Regions from separate parts of the Xanthobacter lutulentifluminis genome, predicted to be linked through region 2. Evidence: predicted binding sites of a transcription regulator. Region 2 holds the regulator's gene; the other holds the start of a gene.
The links. The regulator LexA, encoded in region 2, represses DNA repair genes until DNA is damaged. The targets are predictions, from matches to a motif close to TGTTCNNNNTGTGTTCNG.
Positions count from the first base shown of each region.

Region 1: the regulator LexA is predicted to act here: its motif matches at 7,361-7,378, upstream of recA (recombinase RecA).

Region 1 covers NZ_CM195525.1:274,303-286,413, reverse strand. Annotated here, with positions in the region: gene V5F49_RS01270 (sodium:solute symporter family transporter) at 1-460, shown strand, start outside; gene V5F49_RS01265 (CoA transferase) at 557-2,041, shown strand; tRNA gene V5F49_RS01260 (tRNA-His) at 2,458-2,534, opposite strand; gene V5F49_RS01255 (hypothetical protein) at 2,684-2,881, opposite strand; gene V5F49_RS01250 (PDR/VanB family oxidoreductase) at 2,917-3,876, opposite strand; gene V5F49_RS01245 (acyltransferase family protein) at 3,964-6,018, opposite strand; gene V5F49_RS01240 (glycosyltransferase family 2 protein) at 6,304-7,326, shown strand; gene recA (recombinase RecA) at 7,443-8,528, shown strand; gene alaS (alanine--tRNA ligase) at 8,703-11,357, shown strand.
Region 2 covers NZ_CM195525.1:39,928-52,038, reverse strand. Annotated here, with positions in the region: gene tpiA (triose-phosphate isomerase) at 1-246, opposite strand, end outside; gene V5F49_RS00295 (peptidylprolyl isomerase) at 400-2,295, shown strand; gene trpE (anthranilate synthase component I) at 2,310-3,821, shown strand; gene V5F49_RS00285 (anthranilate synthase component II) at 3,987-4,625, shown strand; gene trpD (anthranilate phosphoribosyltransferase) at 4,715-5,749, shown strand; gene trpC (indole-3-glycerol phosphate synthase TrpC) at 5,746-6,537, shown strand; gene V5F49_RS00270 (DUF2147 domain-containing protein) at 6,676-7,107, shown strand; gene moaC (cyclic pyranopterin monophosphate synthase MoaC) at 7,291-7,779, shown strand; gene V5F49_RS00260 (molybdopterin molybdotransferase MoeA) at 7,824-9,038, shown strand; gene lexA (transcriptional repressor LexA) at 9,144-9,854, shown strand; gene V5F49_RS00250 (ComEC/Rec2 family competence protein) at 10,154-12,111, opposite strand, start outside.

The DNA of each region.
Region 1 (12,111 bases), 230 kb from region 2:
GGGGGCTTCCGCCGTCAGCCACGACCTCTACGCCCGGGTGGTCCTCAAGGGTCATGTGGACGAGAAGCGGGAGCTGAAGATCTCGCGTCTCGCCACGGTGGCGCTCGGCCTGTTCGCCATCGCGCTGGGCATCGCCTTCCAGGGCCAGAACGTCGCCTACATGATCTCGCTGGCCTTCGCCATCGCCTGCTCCTCCACCTTCCCGGTGCTGGTGCTGTCGATCTACTGGCGCGGGCTGACGACACGCGGCGCCATCGCCGGCGGCAGCATCGGGCTGCTGGCGGCGCTGGGGCTCACCGTGCTCGGCCCCTCCATGTGGGTGAAGGTGTTCGGCTTTGCCGCGCCGGTGGTGACGCTCGATCCGCCCACCCTCATCTCCATGCCGCTGGCCTTCCTCACCTGCTGGCTGGTGTCGACGGTGGAACGGCGCGGCGCGCGCGTCCTGCCCGGAGCCGCCTGATCGCTCGGCCGGGGCGGAGCGGCCCCGGCCCCTCCCGAACATCCGGACGGGCGCGCCCCGCGCCCATGCCTTCCCTTGCACTGGTGATCCGACTCCATGACCACGATCGATCCGCAAAGCCTGAACACGTTCCGCGAGTTGATGGCCATCCGCTCCGGCCCGGACCTGCCGGCCGGCGAGGTGACGCTGACCGGGCGCGACCCGTTCTTCCCCACGCCCCTCCGCATCGGCGAGGTGTCGGCGGCGGTGCTGGCCGCGCGCGGCGTTGCCGCCAACGACCTGTGGGCGCTGCGCACCGGCCGCCGCCAGACCATCGCCGTGGATGCCCGGGCCGCGGCGGCGACATCCCTCTCCGGCGGGGAGGAGACCCTGCTGAAGGGCGAGGACGGCTGCTACCATCCCATTCCCGCCTCTGCCGCGGTGAAGCACATGGTGGCGCTCACCCAGCCCTGGGCGACCAAGGATGACGGCTGGGTGCTGCCGCACACCAACCTGCCCCATCTGGAACGGCGGGTGCTCGACGTGCTCGGCTGCGACAGCTCGGTGGAGGGTGTCGCGCGCGGCGTGGAGCGCTGGGAGGCCGATGCGCTGGAGGACGCGCTCGCCGCGGCGCGGGCATGCGGCGGCAAGGTGCGCACGCCGGAGGAATGGCTCGCCCATCCCCATGGGGCCTATCTCGCCTCCCGTCCGGTGGTCGAGATCACCAAGGTGGCGGACAGCGCGCCCGAGCCGCTGCCGGAGGAGGGCGATGCGCCGCTCTCCGGCCTGCGGGTGCTGGACCTCACGCGCATCCTTGCGGGACCCACCGCCGGCATCAGCCTCGCCGAGCACGGGGCCGACGTGCTCATGGTCACGGCGCCGGACCTGCCGCAGGTCCCGGCCTTCGTGCGCGACACCAGCCACGGCAAGCGCAGCACCTTCCTCGACTTCACCCGCCCGCAGGAAGCGGCGCGCCTGCGCACGCTGGTGCGCTCCGCCGATGTGTTCATCGACGGCTACCGGCCCCATCGCCTCGCGGCCCATGGCTTCGGCGCGGAGCAGCTCACGGCCCTGCGGCCGGGGCTGATCCATGTCTCGGTGAACTGCTTCGGCTCGGGCGGTCCGTTCGCCGATCGGGCGGGATGGGACCAGGTGGCGCAGGCCGTCACCGGCATCTGCCACACCCAGGGCGAGATGAGCGGCGCCGGGCGCCCGCAGCTGACGCCGGTGTTCATGTGCGATTTCATCACCGGCTTCCTCGGCGCCTATGGCGCAATGCTGGCGCTGGCGCGCCGTGCGCGCGAGGGCGGCAGCTACCGGGTGCAGGTCTCCCTGTGCCAGTCGGCCATGCTGCTGCAGCGGGAAGGGCTGGTGGCGGACTTCGCCGAGGCGCCTGGCCGGCTCGCGCGCGAGGAGTTCGAGGCGCTCTCGGTGCGCGTCGACGGCACCTGCTACGGCGACCTGAAGACCCTCGCCCCGGTGCTGCGGATGTCGCAGACGCCCTGCCGCTGGTCGCGCCCGACCCCGCGCCTCGGCAGCGACCGCGCCGAGTGGCTGGGCGGCGACGCGCCCGCGCGCCTGCCGGCGGCGGCTGTCGCCTGACGCGCGATGTGTCCGGGGGGCGCCGCTCGCCGCGCTCCCCGGATGGCGCGCTCCACGCCCGCCCCGGACTTCGCCCGTGGTGGATGCTTGCGGGGGTGGCCCGCCCCTCGGCGCGATGCTGATCCCCGCCCAAGCCGCTCCCCGCCGCCGCCGCTCCCTGCCGGCGCCGCTGCCCGACGGACTGCGCCGCTCGTGGCGTCGCCGAGGCGGGGGCGGCGGCGGGCGCGCGATGATGCCGCGACCGGGCGCGCGCTCCGCCGCCGCTTGTCCCGCATATGGTTCTGAGCCGGGCGATCGGCACCGGCTCGGATTCGACGTGCGGGAGGCGCCGGGCCGGTGCCGCGGCGTCCGGCATGCGCGGACGCGAACCGGCCTTGCGACCGATGCTTCAAGTCTCTGCTGTTCTTGATGCCTGATGGTACAGGTGGGTGGGCTCGAACCACCGACCTCCGGTTCCACAGACCGGCGCTCTAACCAACTGAGCTACACCTGCACGGTCACCGCGGCGCGAGGCGCCTGCGGAGAGCGCGGAACCTACGCGGACGACCGGGTAATTTCAAGAGGCCCTTTGGCGCAAGCCACAACCGATTTCAAGGCCCCCCGCCGGGCCTCCGCGGGTGGCGATGCCACCCGCGCCAAGCCTCAGTTCGCCAAGATGAAATTGGCGTCGGTGGTGAGTGTCTCCACCTTGGTCAGGATGGAAACCCAGGCCGCATGCTCCTCCGACTTGCCGCCCATCTCGAAGCTCTCCGCCATGCGTGCGGCGAAGGCGACGCCTTCCGGCCCGTACTGCTCGGCGATGACGAAGGCGGCGCGCCAGGCATCCTCTTCGCAAACCATGGTCCGTCCCCCGCGCGAATGATGGTTTCCGCCTGTCACAAATCCAACACGAGCAGGTCGCCTTTGCCCCGCGAGACGCAGGCGAGGAACCAGCCCTGGGCCTTCTCCTCCGGCTTCAGGCGCTTGTCGCGGTGGTCCACCTCGCCCTCCACCACCTTGACCTTGCAGGTGCCGCAGGCGCCCTGCTCGCAGGAGGTGGGCACCTTCACGCCGGCCTCCTCCAGCGCGGTGGAGACCGAGCGGTCGCCGGGGATGGTGATGACCTGCCCGGTGCTGGCGATCTTCACGTCGAACACCTTGTCCAGCAGCGGCGGCGGCGCCTTGGCGGTGAAGCGCTCCACGTGGATGCGGTTGACGCCGTAGCCCTTCTTCTGCGCTCCGGCGACGATGGGGTCGAGCCACCAGTCCACCCCGCACAGGAACAGGTGGGTGTCGTCCGGCCGGTCGGACAGCAGGGCCTGCGGGTTCATGCGCGGCTCGGTGGTCTCGAGATAGAAGGTGGTGTTCCCGGCGTAGGGCGAGGCTTCGATGGTGGAGCGGAACGAGCCCGGGGAGCCGCCGGCGAACATGTAGTGGAACTCGAAGGGGATGCCCTTCGCCTTCAGGTGGTCGGCGATGGAGAGCACCGGCGTCGCGCCGATTCCGCGCGCGAACAGCAGCGCCCGCTTGACGTCGCGCGGCACCGCGAACCGGTTGCGCGGCACCCCCACGGCGAGGCGGTCGCCCTCGTTGACGGTCTGGAACAGGGCCTTGGAGCCGCCGCGGCTGTTGGCATCCTTCCACACGCCGATGACATAGCGGTGCCGCTCGCTGGCGCTGTTGCACAGGGAATACTGGCGCACCAGCCCGCCCGGCAGGGTCACGTCCACATGGGCGCCCGCCGTGAAGGCGGGGAGGGCCTCATCGTCCGCCGGCACGAGCTCGAGCGAGATCATGTTCTCGGCTTCGATCGTCTTGCGGGCGACCACCACCGGGTGAAGCGCTTCGTCCGACATCGCACACTCTCCCTCCGCACACAGGACCTGGACCGGGACAAGCAAGCCCGGGGCCAGTTCGCGGGGCAGGGGAGGGCGCGCCCGCCCTCAGGGCTTCAGGGCGGAGCTCTCGCTGCGGCTGCCGGCCGCGAGCGCGTCGGCGATCGCCTTGCGCAGGGCCGGGTTCTCCCCGGCGAACCGGGCGCCGGCGGAGGACAGGTGGTCCATGTCGAAATAGTAGAACTTCAGCCCGTCGGCGGCCTTGCAGGTGTCACCGGCGCAGAACACGTCCGACATGTTGAAGGCGGTGACGCCCTTGTGGCGCGCGGCGGTGGAGGCGATCACGTCGTTGGCGTAGCCCACGTCGGCCAGAACGTCCTTCAGGCTGCGCGAGACGCAGGTTTCGTGGCTGCCGGAATGGAAGAACTCGCTGCGGGCGACGCAGCGCGGCACCGGATTGGGATATTGCGGCGACTGGCCCAGCACGATCACCTGCGAGCCGATCTCGCGCAGGGTCGTCACCGTGCGGTCCAGCATGTGCACGAACACCCGCGAGCTGTTCCTGGGGTTGAGCTCCTGCCCGCCCGGCAGTTCGTCGGTGATGAGGGTGAAGCCGGCCCCGGCCATGGTGGTCCACAGCGCCCAGCGCCCCACCAGGATCACCACCTTGGGCTTCACCCGGCGGATCTCATCGATCACCGAGGCATTGAAGGTGGTGCAGAAGCTGCTCAGCACCAGATCGCGCCGCGCCACGCCGCCGATGAGGGGCGGGCAGCCGGCCATGGTCTGGAGGCGCGCGGTGTAGCCCATCGCCGCCACCTGCTCGGCGATGCCGAGGAAGGTGGCGCCGGCATGGGAATCGCCCCACATCACCACGTCGTAGGTGCCCTTGGCGAGGCCCGGACCGATGCCGCAGGCCGTCATGGGCTTCATGTCGGCCTCGCTCCAGAACTTCTTCTCGTTGTTGCAGTCGCGCTGGAACGTGCTCTTGTCGTCGGCCGCGGCCTCGGCCATGGCGCCCACCGGCGAGATGGAGAAGAAGCCCTGGCCCGCCCGCTCGATGCCGACGGCCACGAGGATGGTGGCGAGGATGGCGCCCGCCCCGGCGGCGATGCGTGTCATCCGCCGGCCGCCCAGCGCGTCCGAGCGGCGCATAGGGGTCTCGATGTACTTCAGCGTCAGCGCCGAGAGGGCGATGGCGAGCACCACCAGCAGGCCGGACTGGATATGCGTCAGGCTGCGGCCGCGCAGGATGGTGGGCAGCACCAGCAGCGGCCAGTGCCACAGGTAGAGCGAATAGGAGATGCGGCCCACGTACACCATGGGACGCAGGCTGAGGATGCGCGAGACGATGCCCGACGGCGCGAAGCTGCCGGCATAGATGATGGCGGCCGCGCCCAGCACCGGCGGAGCGGCGGTGAGGCCGGGGAAGGGGGTGTCGTGGTCGTACAGGAACACCGGCACCACGATGGCCAGCGCGCCGGCCGCAGCGACCCATCCGGCCACCTTCTGCGGAATGCGAGGCCAGGCGAACAGGGCGAGCAGCGAGCCCACCAAAAGCTCCCAGGCGCGGCTGGTGAGCAAATAGAAGGCCGCGTGGCGATCCACCTCCACGATGCTCTGGGCGTACACCGCCGAGACGATCGCGATCAGGGTGAGCCCCGCCAGCGCCACCTTGCGCCCGCCAAGCCGCATGAGCGCGAAGAGCACCAGCGGGAAGAAGATGTAGAACTGCTCCTCCACCGCCAGCGACCACAGGTGCAGCAGCGGCGCCTCGGCCGCCTTCGGGCCGAAATAATTGAGCAGGTTCTGGAAATAGATGTTGGCATAGAACAGCGCCGCCGGCGGCAGCATCTGCACGTATTCCATCATCTGCCGCGGCATCAGGATCAGCGCGCACAACAGCGTCGTCACCGCGATGACGGTGAACAGCGCGGGGAAGATGCGGCGGATGCGCCGGTCGTAGAAGTCGACCAGCGAGAAATTCCCGTTGCTGATCTCGCGGTAGATGATGGAGGTGATCAGGAAGCCGGAGATGACGAAGAAGACATCCACGCCGATGAAGCCGCCGGAGAACGGCGGAAAACGCGCGTGATAGAGCACGACGCTGCCCACCGCGACGGCGCGCAGGCCGTCAATGTCGGACCTGTAGGCCAGACTCATCCGCTTCCCTTTCGACACCTGCCCGTTCGACGCCCGCCCGTCCGGCGGCCACCCGCCGAAATCGGGGCGCGCGCCCGGACGCTCCCGCGCCCGGATGCCCACGGGCGCCGCGATCCGCGCGCCCTTCCCGGCCGGGGACGCATTTAGCCGCTTAACGGCGGAGCGGCAACCGAGGCGCGCGCCGGCCGGGCCGGAGCGTCGTCGTCGGCGGGGCGTTCCGCGTCGCGTTGACACCCCGACGGCGGCGCTTATGGTCCCTGCGCCTTTTGCCAGGAGACGGGTCCCATGAAGCTCACCGCCATCTCGTTGGTCCGCGACGAGGCGGACATCATCGAGGCGTGGGCGCGGCACAATCTCCAGATGGTGGACCGGCTCTATGTGGTGGACGACGGCTCCACCGACGCCACGCCGGAAATCCTGCGCCGGCTCGCGGCCGAGGGGCTGGACGTGCGCATCGTCGACGACGGCGTGCATGCGAGCCTGGTGCAGAGCCGCCGCATCCGCGCCCTCATGGCCCATGCGGTGAGCGACGACAGCTGGGACTACGTCTTCCCCATCGATGCCGACGAGTTCATCGCCGCCGAGAGCCGGCAGGTGCTGGAGGAGGATCTCGCGGCGCTGCCGGCCCCCCACGTGGGCGGGCTGTGCCCCCTGCATTACCGCAGCAGCCCCCAGGACGACCCGGCCGACCCGGATCCGCTGTCGCGCCTGAAGAACGTGGTGGTGCACGATCCCTATCCGTTCAAGGTGGCCATTCCGCGCCATCTGGCGGAGCACCCCGAGACCGGCATCCAGGACGGCTACCACAAGATCACCCAGTGGCAGAACGTCATCCCCTCGCCGATCCTGCCGCGGGTGCCGCTGGCGCATTTCCCCATGCGCTCGCGCGAGCAGCTCGTGGCGAAATGCGTCATCGGCTACATGCGCTGGCGGGCGCGCGACGATTTCCGCGAGACCTTCGCCACCATGATGATGGAGGCGGCGCGCATCCTGCGGGACGAGAAGACGCTGGAGCTTGAGCATTTCGAGCGGTTCGAGGCCACCTACGCGCCCTATTCCGGCAACGCCACCATGTTCCGCCCCTTCACCGAGCGGCGCGGGCGGGTGGCCTATTCCGACCTTTCCGCCACCTATCCCTACCGCCGCATCCTCGCTGCCGCAGAAGGCCTGATCGACGGCGCGCGCGCGGCCGCGCAGGAGAACCGGGCGCTGAAGCACCAGCTGGAGCTGAGCCGGGGCGGCGCCTTCTCCCACTTCGTCGCCAAGACCCGGCGCTCCCTCATGAAGCGCCTCACCCGGCGGGGCTGACACGGCCCTTTAACCACATCGCGCCTCCAGCGGAGAGAACATATTGCGAACATGGAACAAAGCATGTACAAGTCGGGTGTTCTCATTTCCCCTTGCGCCAATACCGGAGCGCGGCGATGACTCAGGCGACACTCCGACTCGTCGAAGGTTCTTCCATGGATAAGACCAAGGCGCTGGATGCCGCGCTCTCCCAGATCGAGCGGCATTTCGGCAAGGGCTCGATCATGCGGCTCGGCAAGGGCGGCAAGGCCCTGGAGATCGAGAGCATTCCGACCGGCTCGCTCGGGCTCGACATCGCGCTCGGCATCGGCGGCCTGCCCAAGGGCCGTATCGTCGAGATCTATGGGCCGGAATCGTCGGGCAAGACCACGCTCGCCCTGCACGCGGTGGCGGAATCGCAGAAGCGCGGCGGCACCTGCGCCTTCATCGACGCCGAGCATGCGCTCGATCCGATCTACGCCCGCAAGCTGGGCGTGAACCTTGACGACCTGCTCATCTCACAGCCGGATGCCGGCGAGCAGGCGCTGGAGATCGCCGACACGCTGGTGCGCTCGGGTGCGGTGGACGTGCTGGTGGTCGATTCGGTCGCCGCGCTGACGCCCCGCGCCGAGCTCGACGGCGAGATGGGCGACAACCAGCCGGGCCTGCAGGCGCGCCTCATGAGCCAGGCGCTGCGCAAGCTCACCGCCTCGATCTCCAAGTCCAACACCATGGTCATCTTCATCAACCAGATCCGGATGAAGATCGGCGTGATGTACGGCTCGCCGGAGACCACCACCGGCGGCAACGCGCTCAAGTTCTACGCCTCGGTGCGCCTCGACATCCGCCGCATCGGCGCCATCAAGGAGCGTGACGAGGTGGTGGGCAACCAGACCCGCGTGAAGGTGGTGAAGAACAAGCTGGCCCCGCCCTTCAAGCAGGTCGAGTTCGACATCATGTACGGCGAGGGCGTGTCCAAGACCGGCGAGCTGCTGGATCTCGGCGTGCGCGCCGGCGTGGTGGAGAAGTCCGGCGCGTGGTTCTCCCACGACAGCCAGCGCCTCGGCCAGGGCCGTGAGAACGCCAAGACCTTCCTCAAGCAGAACCCGGAGATTGCCGGTCGGATCGAGGCTGCGATCCGTCAGAATGCCGGCCTCATCGCCGACCAGATTCTCGCCGGCACCCCGGAAGAGGACGCCGAGGGCGACCCCGCCGACGCCTGAGGACACGGACGCCTTTCTGGACAAGCGGCGAGGGCGTCGCTAAACGAACCCGGTTCCGGCGGACCGTACCCGTGTCCGCCGGAACCGCGCGGCCTGCCGGTGGGCCGGCCGGCGCGGAGCGATCACTCACCGGCTCCGCCCTGCGGACCCGGACCGAAGGGCAATGGCCGGCACATGAGCGGCGTCAACGAGATCCGGTCGAGCTTCATCGACTACTTCGTCAAAGCGGGCCACGAGGCGGTGTCGTCCTCGCCCCTGGTGCCGCAGAACGATCCGACGCTCATGTTCACCAACGCGGGCATGGTGCAGTTCAAGAACGTCTTCACCGGTGTCGAGAAGCGTCCCTATTCCCGTGCCGTGACCTCGCAGAAGTGCGTCCGCGCCGGCGGCAAGCACAATGATCTCGACAATGTGGGCTACACCGCGCGGCACCACACCTTCTTCGAGATGCTCGGCAATTTCTCGTTCGGCGACTATTTCAAGGATCGCGCCATCGAGCTGGCATGGAACCTCGTCACCGGCACCTTCGACCTGCCGCGCGAGCGCCTGCTCGTCACCGTCTACAGCGAGGACGAGGAAGCACACGCCCTCTGGAAGAAGATCGCTGGCCTGCCGGACGACCGGATCATCCGCATTTCGACCTCCGACAACTTCTGGTCCATGGGCGATACCGGCCCGTGCGGCCCGTGTTCCGAGATCTTCTTCGATCACGGCGATCACATCTTCGGCGGCCCGCCGGGCTCGGCCGACCAGGACGGTGACCGGTTCATCGAGATCTGGAACCTGGTCTTCATGCAGTACGAGCAGCTGCCGGGCGGCGAGCGGGTGGCGCTGCCGCGGCCGTCCATCGACACCGGCATGGGTCTCGAGCGCGTCTCCGCCGTGCTCCAGGGCGTGCATGACAATTACGACACCGACCTCATGCGCGCGATCATCGCCGAGGTCGCCGAGCTGACCTCGGTCGATCCGGACGGCCCGCAGCAGGCGAGCCATCGCGTGATCGCGGACCACCTGCGCGCGTCCGTCTTCCTCACGGCCGATGGCGTGCTGCCGTCCAACGAGGGGCGGGGATATGTTCTGCGCCGCATCATGCGTCGCGCCATGCGCCACGCTCAGCTGCTCGGCGCCAAGGATCCGCTGATGCACCGTCTGGTGCCGATCCTGGTGCGCGAGATGGGCCGGGCCTATCCCGAGATCGTCCGCGCCGAGGCTCTCGCCGAGGAGACGCTGCTTCTCGAGGAGACCCGTTTCCGCCGCACGCTCGAGCGCGGCCTCTCGATCCTTGAGGAGGAGAGTTCCGGCCTCGTTGCCGGAGCCAGCTTCCCCGGTGAGGTGGCGTTCAAGCTGTACGACACCTACGGCTTCCCGCTCGATCTCACCCAGGACGCCTTGCGCGCCCGCGGCATCAGCGTGGACACCGACGGTTTCGGCGCCGCCATGGCGCGGCAGAAGGCCGAGGCGCGCGCCAGTTGGGCGGGCTCCGGCGAGGCGGCGACCGACACGCTCTGGTTCGCCGTGCGCGACAAGGTCGGCGCCACCGAGTTCCTCGGCTATGAGACCGAGAAGGCCGAGGGCGTGGTGACTGCGCTGGTCCGCGACGGGGTCGAGGTGGACAGCCTCGGGGCCGGCGAGACCGGTCTCGTCATCCTCAACCAGACGCCGTTCTATGCGGAATCGGGCGGTCAGGTGGGCGACACCGGCCGCGCGAGCGGCGAGGGCGGCATTGCCGTGAGCGTGGTGTCCACACAGAAGAAGCTGGGCGACCTGTTCGTGCACGAGGTGAAGGTGGAGGCCGGCACGCTGAAGCGCGGCACGGCGCTGGTGCTGGATGTCGACCATGCGCGGCGGTCGTGCGTGCGTGCGAACCACTCGGCCACCCATCTGCTGCACGAGGCCCTGCGGCGCGTGCTGGGCGACCATGTCGCCCAGAAGGGGTCGCTGGTGGCGCCCGACCGTCTGCGGTTCGATTTCGCCCACCCCAAGCCGGTGAGCGATGCGGAGCTGGCGCGGGTGGAGGACATCGCCAACCATTTCGTGCTGCGGAACGAGCCGGTCGAGACGCGCCTGATGGCTGTTGACGACGCCATCGCGTCCGGCGCGCGGGCCCTGTTCGGCGAGAAGTACGGCGAGGAGGTGCGCGTCGTGTCCATGGGCACGGACGACGGCAATGGCGCGCCGTACTCGGTGGAGCTGTGTGGCGGCACCCACGTGCGTCGCACCGGCGATATCGGGCTGATCTCGGTCGTGTCCGAGGGCGCGGTCGGCTCGGGTGTGCGGCGCATCGAGGCAATGACCGCCGATGCCGCACGGCGGCACCTGAATGCTGCGTCGGCGGCCTTGGCGGCCTCGGCCGCGACGCTGAAGGCGCCGGTGGCCGAGGTCGAGGCGCGCGTGGCGACGCTGGTCGAGGAGCGGCGGCGCCTCGAGCGCGAGCTGGCCGATGTCCGCAAGAAGCTCGCCATGGGCGGGGGCCAGGGTGGCGCCGAAGGCGGCGTGCGCGCCGTGGGTGACGTGAAGCTCCTGGCCCGGCACGTGGAAGGCATCGAGATCAAGGATCTCAAGAGCCTGGTGGACGAGGGCAAGAAGCAGATCGGTTCCGGTGTCGTCGCCATTGTCGGTGTCACGCCCGATGGCAAGGCGGGTGTCGTCGTCGGCGTCACCGCCGATCTCACCCCCCGCTTCGACGCTGTCGCTCTGGTGCGCCGCGCGGCCGAGGCTCTGGGTGGGAAGGGCGGCGGCGGACGGCCCGACATGGCGCAGGCCGGTGGTCCCGACGGCGCCAAGGCGGAAGACGCGCTGGCGGCGGTCGAATCCGCTCTCGCTGGCTGATCGGCTCCGGCGGCTTGCGGTCGCGTGAATGCGCGCGGCCGCCGGTGGTATCGCGGGGACGTGGGACATCGCGCCTGCGGGCACCCGGTGCTTCCGCCTGTCGGCATGGGCGCGTGGAGTGCGTTCCGGCGCCCGAGGCGCCGCGTGCGTGATGATGCGCCGCTTCGCTGTCGTCCCAAGGTGTGGCGTCGCGTCGGGCGGCACCGGGGATTTGGCTGCCGGCATTGTTCTGCCTGCCTGATCGGTGACGCGGATCGACAGCGCAGGGTCGGAATGTCGCGCCGGGTTGGATCTGCGCCGCCGGCCGTTCCCGGGAACTGTTTTTCCAAGCTCTGCCACCGGCATCGCGTTTGCGCTGGGGCAGAGTTGCAAACGGACCGGTGAGGGGTGCGGACGCTGCTTCGGCCCGGGCTTGGTATCTGCGTGAGCCTAAGGCCGGGATGTGGCGTCCCACGCCTGCATCCGTGAAAGCAAATTGGCCGCTTGTCTGGACGGTTTCGCGACCCCCGGTTTCCTTCGGCACGGAAAGCCCTGCTCGTCCCGTGTGTCCGTCTCCGGGCACGGCCCATGGACGATGGGGCGCTGGCGCGGGAAACGCGTGGTCTCGGCAATTCCGATACGTCGGGCCACGCGTTGGTGCGCGCGGCGGTCCGGCCGGATTTTCCGGCCTTTTCCATGGCTTTGCATTGCGGCGTACGCAGGTCTGGCTTGCAGAAGCCTGCGCCTGCGAATCTGCGTGTTTTCTGTCGTTTCC
Region 2 (12,111 bases):
AATGCCGCCGGTGTGGGCGCCGCCCGGCCGGGGATGGCAGTTCTGACCGCCGAGCATCACCGGCGTGCCGGCGAGGCGTTCGCCGGCCGGAATGAGGAGGGTCGCGGGCGGGCAGACGAGCAGGTCGGCGCGCGCCTGCAGGGCGGCGTCATAGCCGGCGGCCATGGCGTCGATCTCGGCAAGGGAGCATTTCAGCCCGTTCATCTTCCAGTTGCCGGCGATCAGGACACGGCGCGACACGGCCATTGAACAACACTCCTCTCTCAAGCTGGGCCCGGCTCTAGCAGACCACTTTCGCGGCAAAAAGGCATCAAGATGCGGCGTTGCGGGAGCTGGACCGCCTCACTATCATGCGCCGCTTTCGCGCCGGACACGGCCAAAACGAGAACGAACCGTCGCATGGTACTTCAGACCCTCCGCAAGGGCGCTTCCGGCTGGATCGCCAAGATCTTCCTCGTGGTGCTCACGCTCTCCTTCCTGGTGTGGGGCATTGCCGACGTGTTCCGCGGCATGGGCGCCACCAGCGTCGCGAGCGTCGGCTCAACCGAGATCTCGGCCGATGCGTTCCGCCGCCAGTACCTCGACCAGCTGCAGAACATCAGCCGCCGCGCCGGCCGGGCGATCACGCCCGACCAGGCGCGCGCCTTCGGTCTCGACCGGCAGATCCTCAACCAGATGATCGCCGACGCGACGCTGGACGAGCAGGCGCGCCGGCTCGACCTCGCCGTCTCCGACGCGCAGATCGCCAAGCAGATCGCCGATGACCCGAACCTGCGCCCGCCCGGCGCCGCGAGCTTCGATCCGGCCTATTTCCAGCAGCTGCTGCGCTCCAACGGCCTGACCGAGCAGCGCTATGTGGCCAGCGAGAAGCAGCGCGCCGTGCGCGACCAGCTGCTGCAGTCGCTGGGCGCGGGCGTCGCCGTCCCGCAGGTGCTGGTGGATGCGGTGACCCGGTTCGAGGGCGAGGCCCGCACCGCTTCCTACGTGCGCGTCACCCCGGCCGCCGCCGGCGCCCTGCCCGCCCCCACGGATGAGCAGCTGCGCGCCTATTTCGACGCCCACAAGGTGACGTTCCGCGCCCCCGAGTTCCGCAAGGTGTCGGCGCTGGCGCTGACCCCCGCCACCATCGCCGCCTCCGAGACCGTGCCCGACGAGGAGGCCAAGGCCGACTACGAGCGCAACCTGTCTCGCTTCGGCCAGCCGGAGCAGCGCGAGGTGCAGCAGATCGTGTTCGCCAGCGTCACCGATGCCATGGAGGCCGACGCGAAGATCAAGGCCGGCGCCACCTTCGCCGACATCGCCGCCGCCCGCGGCCTGACCGCCGCCGACACCGATCTCGGCCTCGTCGCCCGCTCGGCGATTCTCGACCCGAAGATCGCCACGGCCGCCTTCTCCTTGCCCGACGGTGGCGTGAGCGGGCCGGTGGACGGCCGCTTCGGCACGGCGCTGGTGCATGTGGCGCGCGTCGTCCCCGGCCGGCAGGCGCCGTTCGAGGTGGTGAAGCCGCAGATCGTCGCCGACCTGAAGCTGGAGAAGGCCAAGCGCGCCCTGCTCGACATGCACGACAAGGTGGAGGACGAGCGCGCCTCCGGCTCGACCCTCGCGGAAACCGCGCAGAAGCTGAGCCTGAAGCTGCAGGTGATCGACGCCGTGGACCGCTCCGGCCGCAATCCGGACGGCCAGACGGTGGACGTTCCCGGCGGCTCCGACGTGATCGCCGGCGCCTTCGCCGCCCAGCCGGGCGTGGAGACCGACACCGTGCAGCTGCCGCAGAACGGTGGCTTCGTCTGGTACGAGACCAACGCCATCACCCCCGCCCGCGACCGCACCTTCGAGGAGGCGCGCGCCGCCGTCACCACCCGCTGGACCGAGGCGGAGACGGAGAAGGCGGTGGAGGCCAAGGCCACCGCCCTGCTCGACAAGGCGAAGGCCGGCACGCCGCTGGCCCAGGTGGCCGCCGAGGCCGACCTGCCGATCCAGATCGCCGAGAACCTGCGCCGCGGCCGGGCCGAGGGCCCGTTCAGCGCCGAGAGCGTCGCCAGCGTGTTCGACGTGAAGGAAGGCGGCTTCGGCATCGCCCTCGCCGCCACCGAGCCGGACCGCATCGTGTTCGAGGTGACGAAGGTGCTGGTGCCCCCGCCGGCCGCCGACAACGCCCGCGTGGTGGCCGAGCTGTCGCGCCAGCTGCAGAACGACGTGCTGATCCAGTATCTCGCCGCGATCCAGAAGGAGATCGGCGTGAAGGTGAACGACCGTCTCTTCGCCCAGGCCGTGGGCGCGGGCGCGGCGAACTGAGGCGGGAGAGGCACGTGAACGCTCCCACCGATTTCGATCTGTTCGCCGCGCGCTACCTGAAGGGCGAGGCGCAGGTGGTCTCCACCACGCTGGTCGCCGACCTGGAGACGCCCGTTTCCGCCTTCCTGAAGCTCGCCGGCGACACGCCCAACGCCTTCCTGCTGGAATCGGTGGAAGGCGGGCAGGCGCGCGGGCGCTATTCCATGATCGGCCTGGAGCCGGACCTGATCTTCCGCGCCACCGGTCCGGTGGCCGAGATCAACCGCACCCCCGCTACCGACAAGGACGCGTTCGAGCCCTGCGCCGCCCCGCCGCTTCAGGCGCTCCGGGCGCTCTTGGCCGAATCCGCCATCGACCTGCCGGAGGGCGCCCCGCCCATGGCGGCCGGCGTGTTCGGATACCTCGGCTACGACATGGTGCGGCAGATGGAGAAGCTGGCCCCGGCCAAGCCCGATCCCATCGGCGTGCCCGAGGCCCTGCTCATCCGCCCCACCCTGATGGTGGTGTTCGACGCGGTGAAGGACGAGCTGACCGCCGTCACCCCGGTTCGCCCGCGCGAGGGTGTCTCCCCGCGCGCCGCGTTCGAGGCGGCGCTGGAGCGGCTCGACACCGTGGTGGCGGGCCTCGAGCGGGCCATCGCCCACCCGGCGCCCGAGCCGTTCCACGGCGCGGTGGAGCAGGTCTCCAACACCCGGCCGGAAGAGTTCCGCGCCATGGTGGACGCGGCGAAGGAATACATCCGCGCCGGCGACATCTTCCAGGTGGTGCTGTCCCAGCGGTTCGAGAGCGCCTTCACCCTGCCCTCGTTCGCGCTCTACCGGGCGCTGCGCCGGGTGAACCCCGCGCCGTTCCTGGTGTACCTCAACTTCGACGGCTTCTCGGTGGTGTGCTCGTCCCCCGAGATCCTGGTGCGGCTGCGCGACGGCAAGGTCACCATCCGCCCCATCGCCGGCACCCGCAAGCGCGGCGCCACCCACGCCGAGGACGAGGCTCTGGCGCAGGAGCTGCTCGCGGACGCCAAGGAGCGGGCCGAGCATCTCATGCTGCTCGACCTCGGCCGCAACGACACCGGCCGCGTCTCGCAGATGGGCACGGTGAAGGTCACCGATTCCTTCTTCATCGAGCGCTACAGCCAGGTGATGCACATCGTCTCCAACGTGGAAGGCACGCTGGATCCGCGCTTCGACGCACTGGACGCGCTGGCGGCGGGCTTCCCCGCCGGCACGGTCTCCGGCGCGCCCAAGGTGCGGGCGATGCAGATCATCGACGAGCTGGAGAAGGACAAGCGCGGCATCTATGCCGGCGCCATCGGCTATTTCGGCGCCAACGGCGAGATGGACACCTGCATCGTGCTGCGCACCGCCATCGTCAAGGACGGGCGGATGTATGTGCAGGCCGGCGCCGGCATCGTCTATGACAGCGTGCCGGAGAGCGAGCAGCAGGAATGCGTGAACAAGGCCAAGGCCCTGTTCCGCGCCGGCGAGGAAGCCGTCCGCTTCGCCGCCCGCGCCGGCAAGGGGCAGTGAGGTGAAGGTGGTGGACGTGATCCGGCATGAGCGATGGTGAAGCCGCCCGGCTGATCGCCCGGCCGTGCCCGGCCGGAGCGGGGTGGCATTGACCCCGCGCCATTCCTCGCCTTAACACCCGCCAGACCCGCCCGTTCCGGGGTGCGCGGGTTCCGGAGCCTCAAGATGTCCGCCACCGAAGGAACTGCCGCAGACCCGCATTCCCCCCGGGTCACGCTGATCGATAATTACGACAGCTTCACCTACAACCTCGTCCATTACCTGGGCGAGCTCGGCGCCACCGTCACGGTCCACCGCAACGACACCGTGAGCGTCGAGGACGTGCTGGCCGAGAAGCCGGACGCCATCGTGCTCTCCCCCGGTCCCTGCACCCCCAACGAGGCCGGCATCTGCCTCGATCTGATCGCCAAGGCAGGGGACAAGGTGCCGATCTTCGGGGTCTGCCTCGGCCACCAGTCCATCGGGCAGGTGTTCGGCGGCGACGTGGTGCGCGCGCCCACCCCCATGCACGGCAAGATGAGCGAGATCCACCACGCCGGCAAAAGCGTGTTCCGCGGCCTCAACCATTCCTTCCAGGCGACGCGCTACCATTCGCTGATCGTCGAGCGCGGCACCCTGCCGGATCAGCTGGAGGTGACGGCCGAGACGGCGGACGGGCTCATCATGGGCCTCGCCCACAAGACCCTGCCCATCCACGGGGTGCAGTTCCACCCGGAGAGCATCGCCTCGGAGAACGGGCACGCGCTCCTGCGCAACTTCCTTCAGATCGCCGCCGACTTCAACGCAGCCAAGGCGAAGGCCTGAGGCGCGACCGGCTCACACATGGCCCCGGCGGCAGCGAAGGCGCGGCCGGGCAATGGAGAAAGGCCCGGCGGCCGCGCTGGGAACGAGACATGGACCAGTTCAAACCGCTCATCGGCAAGGTGGCGACGGGGGCAAGCCTCTCCCGCGACGAGGCCGCTCTGGTGTTCGACCGCATGATGTCCGGCGAGGCCACCCCCTCGCAGATGGGCGCGCTGCTCATGGGGCTGCGCGTGCGCGGGGAGACGGTGGAGGAGATCGCCGGCGCGGTCTCCGTCATGCGCTCCAAGATGCTGCCCGTGGAGGCGCCCGACGAGGCGGTGGACGTGGTGGGCACAGGCGGCGATGCGTCGGGCTCCTACAACATCTCCTCCTGCGCCTCCTTCATCGTCGCCGGCGCCGGCGTGCCGGTGGCCAAGCACGGCAACCGGGCGCTTTCCTCCAGGTCCGGCGCGGCGGACGTGCTGGCGGCGCTGGGCGTGCGGATCGATCTCGATCCGGCCGGCATCTCCCGCTGCATCGCCGAGGCCGGCATCGGCTTCATGTTCGCGCCGTCCCACCATCCGGCCATGAAGCACGTGGGGCCGACGCGCGTGGAGCTCGGCACCCGCACCATCTTCAACCTGCTCGGCCCGCTCTCCAATCCGGCGGGCGTGACGCGGCAGATGGTGGGCGTGTTCGCCAAGTCCTGGATCGTGCCGCTGGCGGAGGTGCTCAAGACCCTCGGCTCGCGCAAGGCGTTCGTGGTGCACGGCGCCGACGGGCTGGACGAGATCACCATCTGCGGCGCCACCGACATCGCCATGCTGGAGGACGGGCGCATCCACACCTTCACCGTCACGCCGGAGGACGTGGGCCTCAAGGTCCATCCCACCGACGCGCTGAAGGGCGGCGATGCGGCTTACAATGCGACCGCCCTGCGCGCCGTGCTGGACGGGGCCGAGGGAGCCTATCGCGACGTGTCGATCTTCAATGCCGCCGCTGCGCTGGTGGTCGCCGACCGGGCGAAGGACCTGAAGGAGGGCGTGGAGATGGCCCGTGCCAGCCTCGACACCGGTTCGGCCCGCGCGCGGCTGGAGCATCTGGTGGCGGTCTCCGCCAAGGTGGCGCCGGAGGTGGCCCAATGAGCGACATCCTGACCCGCATCGAGGCCTACAAGCGCGAGGAGATCGCCGCCGCCAAGCGCGCCCGCCCGCTGGCGCAGGTGGAGGCCGCGGCCCGCTGCGCCCCGCGCGTGCGCCCGTTCGCCGGCGCCATCGACCAGAGCCTCGCGGAAGGCCGCACGGCGCTGATCGCCGAGATCAAGAAGGCGAGCCCCTCCAAGGGCCTCATCCGCGCCGATTTCGATCCGCCCGCGCTGGCCCGCGCCTATGAGCGCGGCGGCGCCACCTGCCTCTCGGTGCTCACCGACACGCCCTCGTTCCAGGGCTCGCCGGACTTTCTGAAGTCCGCCCGCGCGGCGGTGAGTCTGCCGGTGCTGCGCAAGGACTTCATGTACGACACCTACCAGGTGGCGGAGGCCCGCGCCTGGGGGGCTGACTGCATCCTCATCATCATGGCCGGGGTGGACGACGCGCTTGCCCGCGACCTTGCGGACGCCGCCGCCGCCCATGGCATGGACGCCATCGTCGAGGTGCATGACGCCGCCGAGCTGGACCGCGCGCTGGCCCTGCCCTGCCGGCTCATCGGCATCAACAACCGCAACCTGCGCACCTTCGAGACCACGCTCGAGACCTGCGAGCGCCTCGCCCCCCGCGTGCCGAAGGACCGCATCGTCATCGGCGAGAGCGGCATCTTCACCACGGCGGACGTCGCCCGGCTGGCCGGGGTCGGCATCGGCACCATCCTCGTGGGCGAGAGCCTGATGCGGCAGAGTGATGTCGCATCCGCCACGTCCCAGCTCCTTGCGACCTAGGCTTGCCGTATAGGTCAACTTCGTCCTTAATGCCTCCACGGCCCGCGAGAGCACGCCACGCCCCGGACTGATTGTCCCGCAGCCAGTCCGGGCGCTGCGATCTCTCCAAGCGAGAGGCCGGAGATATGGGAGGAGTTGATGGTGGTGAACTTCGTGAAGCGTGTTGCCCTGGGTCTCGTCGGCGCCGCCTGCCTGGCCGCCCCGGCGCTGGCGGCCGATCCGACCGGCCTGTGGCAGACCCCCTCGCGCGGCGGTCAGGTGGAGATTTCCAAGTGCGGCGCCAGCCTGTGCGGCCGCCTCATCTCCTCCGAAGGCCTGAAGGCGGACCCTGCCCTGAAGGATGTCAACAATTCCAACGCCGGCCTACGTGACCGTCCGCTGAAGAACCTCACCATCCTCACCGGCTTCTCCGGCGGCCCGAAGGAATGGACCGGTGGCAGCATCTACAATGCCGAGGACGGCAAGACCTATTCCGGCTCGATCACGCTCGACGGCGACAGCACCCTGAAGCTGCGCGGCTGCGTGGTCGCGCCCCTGTGCAAGACCCAGACCTGGACGCGCCTGCGCTGACCCTCCGGCCCGCACCGGGGAGTGGCCGCCCGGGAGCCAAGCCTCCCGGGCACCAGCCGGAGCGCGCACGGAGCGCGGGCGGATGCGGTGAAGCGTCCCCACCCCTCCAGCGCGGTGGACATGGCCGGCGCGCGGCGCCATCTTCCCGGCTCCGACGACTCTTCCGGGGCCTCTTCGCGCGCCATGGCCAACCTGACCCACATCGACGAGCAGGGCGCCGCCCGCATGGTGGACGTGTCCGACAAGGCCGCCACGGTGCGCGAGGCGCTGGCCGAGGGCATGATCGCCATGGCGCCCGAGACGCTGGAGCTCATCCTGTCCGGCAATGCCAAGAAGGGTGACGTGCTGGGCGCGGCCCGCCTCGCCGGCATCATGGCCGCCAAGCGCACCCATGAGCTCATTCCCCTCTGCCACCCGCTGATGCTCACCAAGGTGGAAGTGGAGATCGAGCCGGCCCCCGCCCTGCCCGGCCTCAGGATCGCGGCGCGGGTGAAGACGAGCGGACAGACCGGGGTGGAGATGGAGGCGCTCACCGCCGTCTCCGTCGCCTGCCTCACCATCTACGACATGGCCAAGGCGGCCGACCGCACCATGCGCATCGAGGGCATCCGCCTGCTGGAGAAATCCGGCGGCCGCAGCGGCGATTATCGCGCCGGACCCGCCGCCGGCTAAGCCGCGGCCATCACCACAAGACCAGCCACGGGGAGACGGCGGCAATGGCGCTGATGAGCGTCGAGGAGGCGAGCAGCCTCATCACCGAGGGCGTCCTGGCGCTCGGCGTGGAGGAGGTGCCGGTGGCGCAGGCCGCCGGCCGGGTGCTGGCGCGCGACCTGCCCGCCCGGCGCACCCAGCCCCCCGCCGACATGTCCGCCATGGACGGCTACGCCGTGCGCGCGCCCGACATCGCCGCCACTCCCGCCACCCTGCGCGTCATCGGCGAATCGGCGGCCGGCCGGCCGTTTGCCGGAGCGGTCGGGCCCGGCGAGGCGGTGCGCATCTTCACCGGCGCGGTGGTGCCGCCCGGCGCCGACACGGTGGTGATTCAGGAAAACACCGCGCGCGAGGGCGATGTCGTCACCACCACAGCTCCCACGGCGGCCCTGCGCAACGTGCGCCGCACGGGATGTGATTTCTCCGCCGGCACGCCGGGCCTCACCGCCGGACGGCGCCTGACCAGCCGCGATATCATGCTGGCTGCGGCCATGGACCATGCGACCGTGCCGGTGGCCCGCCGGCCCCGCGTCGCGCTGCTGCAGACCGGGGACGAGCTGGTGCTGCCGGGGCAGGGCTCGGGCAGCGACAGCGAGATCGTCGTCTCCAACGCCTTCGGCCTCGCGGCGCTGGCGCGGCAGGCGGGGGCGGAGGTCGAGGACCTCGGCCTTATCCGTGACGATCTTTCCGCCATCCGCGCGGTGGTGGCACGGGCGCTTTCCGGGGCGTTCGATCTGGTGGTCTCCTCCGGTGGCGCCTCCGTGGGCGACCATGACCTGGTCGGCCCGGCCCTGCGCGCGGAAGGGGTCGACCTCAGCGTCCACAAGATCGCGCTACGTCCCGGCAAGCCGTTGATGTTCGGGCACAGGGGCGCGGTGCGGGTGCTGGGCCTGCCGGGCAATCCGGTGTCCTCCCACGTCTGCGCCATGGTGTTCCTCGTGCCGCTGGTGCGAGCGCTGCAGGGTGATTCCGCGCCGGGCCCGCGCACCCTGCCCGCCCGTCTGGCGGTGGACGTGCCGGCCAACGACTGGCGGCGCGATTTCGTCCGCGTGCGGCTCGATCGCGATGTTTCCGGCGCGCTCGTCGCCACGCCCTTCCCCTCGCAGGACAGCGCCATGCTGAGCGTGCTTGCCGCTGCCGATGGCCTGCTGATGCGCCCGCCGCAGGCGCCTGCCGGGAAGGCCGGCGACCCGTGCGAGATCATTCCCTTCGACGACTGAGGCGATCTTAACTGTGCGTTCACCCCTTGCGGAACACAAAAGGAACAGATAAAGACTGTTCATGATTTGTTTCGCGCCGCGGCCGGCGCCGGCAGGGGGCATGAGATGCTGACGCGCAAGCAATATGATCTGCTTCGCTTCATCCATGAGCGGCTGAAGGAAACCGGCGTTCCCCCTTCCTTCGACGAGATGAAGGAGGCGCTGGATCTGCGGTCCAAATCCGGCATCCACCGCCTTATCACGGCGCTTGAAGAGCGCGGTTTCATCCGTCGCCTGCCCAATCGCGCCCGCGCGCTGGAAGTGGTGCGCCTGCCGGACAGCGTCGCCCCTGGCCTTGGCGCGGCGCGCGCTTCCAATCGGGGCTTCTCGCCTTCGGTCATCGAGGGCAGCCTCGGCAAGGTCCGCCCCGCAGCGGAGGATGACGAGGCCGGGCCCGTCGTCACCGTTCCGGTCATGGGCCGCATCGCCGCCGGCTCCCCCATCTCCGCCATCCAGTCGCGCAGCCACACCCTCAACATCCCGCCCGAGATGCTCGGCAATGGCGAGCATTTCGCCTTGGAGGTGCGCGGCGACAGCATGATCGAGGCCGGCATCCTCGATGGCGACACGGTGCTGATCCGCAAATGCGATTCCGCCGACACCGGCGACATCGTGGTGGCGCTGGTGGACGACGAGGAAGCCACCCTCAAGCGCCTGCGCAAGAAGGGCGCCTCCATCGCCCTGGAAGCCGCCAACCCGGCTTATGAAACCCGGATCTTCGGTCCCGACCGGGTGCGCATCCAGGGCCGGCTCGTCGGGCTGATGCGACGCTATTGAGTTTCGATCTCCTGCCGTTGAAGCGGCGGGCGGGCGAGACGGGGTGAGAGGCGTCGCGTGCCATGCTCAACGGGGCGCGTCCTGTCGGAAGCGCCTCTCACCCCTCCCCCCTATTCACATGAGTCTGCGTTCAGCCCTGTCCGTCCGGTTGCGGAGGAGAACGCATGCGCGGCCATCTGCAGTGGATCGGTGCCGGCCTTGCACTGCCGGTGCTGCTCATCCGGGTGCTGGTCACCGTCGTATCCGCCGCCCTTGGAGGTGCGGTCGGTGGCAGGGGCTCCTTAGGTCCGTTCTTGGGTTCAGGGTGCCCGGGCGTCGGTCTCCGATGGCGTGTCGGTCGCCGGGGAAGGCTCGTCCGGTTCCGGGGGAAGACGCGGCATCCAGGGGCGTTGCGTTGCGGGTCGGCGGGTCGGCTCCATGTGCCATGCCCCGTCGCGATGGTGGAGGGCGACGGTGCCGGTGCGCGACAGGGTTTCCGGGGTGAACACGCGCGCCGGGCACTCACGTGGGGGCGGGTCGCGGGTCACCACTACCGTGGCCTCGAGGCAATCGGCCTCCAGCCCCTCGGCGCGGCGCGAGATGGCAATGGTGCCGCCGCCCGGAAGGGGGGCCGTGCAGCCGAGCGGGTCGCAGGTGAAAAGCGCCTGCAGGCCGGCATCGGCTGCCCGGCGGCGGTCGCCCTCCCGCGTCAGCCATTGCTCCGCCGTCAGGCGCTGGGCCCGCGCGTCGAGAATGGAGAGCCGCCCGTCCGGGCCGCGCACGGCGACGGTCCGGGCATCCGGCGCCACCAGCACGTCGGGCCGTGGCGCCGGGCCAGACACGGCGAGGGCGAGGGCCGCGGGTACCAGCGCTGCGGCCGACAGCAGCCCGCGCAGCAGGCACAGGCACAGCAGGGCGAGGCTCATCAGGGCCAGTGCCGGAGCGCTCACGAGATCGGCGCGCAGGTCCGCCCCCGGCAGGGCGGCGACGCGATCGGAGACGGCGACCATGATGTCGATGCCCTTGCCCATGACCGGCCAGGCCACGTGGTCCCAGCCGAACGGGATCAGCAGCACCCCGATGAGCCCGAACGGCATGACGAGGAAGGACACCGCCGGCATGGCGGCGAGGTTGGCGAGCAGCCCGTAGGGCGCGAGCCGCTGGAAGTGGTAGATGCCATAAGGTGCGGTCGCCAGTCCCGCGACCAGCGATGTGAGCGCGGTCCCTCCCGCCAGCACCAGCAGCCACACCGCCCCATGTCCCAGCCACCCGTCGGGCCGCGGCAGCGCGCGCAGCGGGCGCAACCGTTCATAGGCGGCGATCAGCGCGAGGGTCGCGGCGAACGACATCTGCGTTCCGGGGTCCAGGACCGCCTCCGGCGTTGCGGCGAGCACCACCACGGCAGCGACGCCGACGGTGCGCAATGTCAGCGCCGGGCGGTTCATCAGGATGCCGGCCAGCACCAGGGCGGTCATGACGAACGAGCGCTGGGCCGGCACGTCGTTGCCCGACAGCACGAGGTAGGCGGCGCTCCCCAGCATGGCCACCAGCGCGGCGGCGGACTTGATGGGAAAGCCCAGCGCCAGTGCCGGCACCAGCGCCAGGGCGCCGCGCATGCCGGCGAACAGCGTTCCGGCCACGAGCGCCATGTGCAGGCCGGAGATGGACAGGATGTGGGTGAGGCCGGAGACCCGCATGCTCTCCTCGACCTGCGGAGCGATGGCGGAGCGGTCACCGGCGACCAGCGCCACCGCGATCTCGGCAGTCTGGCCGCCGAGCACGGCGCGGATCCGCCGCGCGAGCGCATCGCGCGCCGCGTCCACTGCCATGGCGACGCGGACCGAGAACGGCGGCTCCCCGGCGGTCGTCGGCTTCGGACGGCCGAGGCCGTAGCCGACGCCGCCGATCCCCGCGAACCAGGGCGCCCGGCCGAAATCGTGCGCCCCCGGCATGGCGGGGCCGAGCGGCGGCAGCAACTGGGCGAGCTGGCTGACGTGCGTGCCCACCTGCGGCGCCCAGCCGCGCCGCAGCGTCAGGCGGACACGCGCGGGGACCGGATCGAGCCCCCGCACCGGGCCGGGATCGAGCCGCAGCACGATGCGATCGCCGGACACGCGATGCTCCACCCGTTCCACGTATCCCGAGAGCCGCACGGGGGTCCGGGGCGGTTCGGCGATCTCGTGGCGGACCAAGGCGGTGCGCACGGTGCCGGTGGCGAAGCCGCCGGCCACGGCCGAAAGCGCGATGAGGACACGGAACGCTGCTGGCCGCGCTCGCA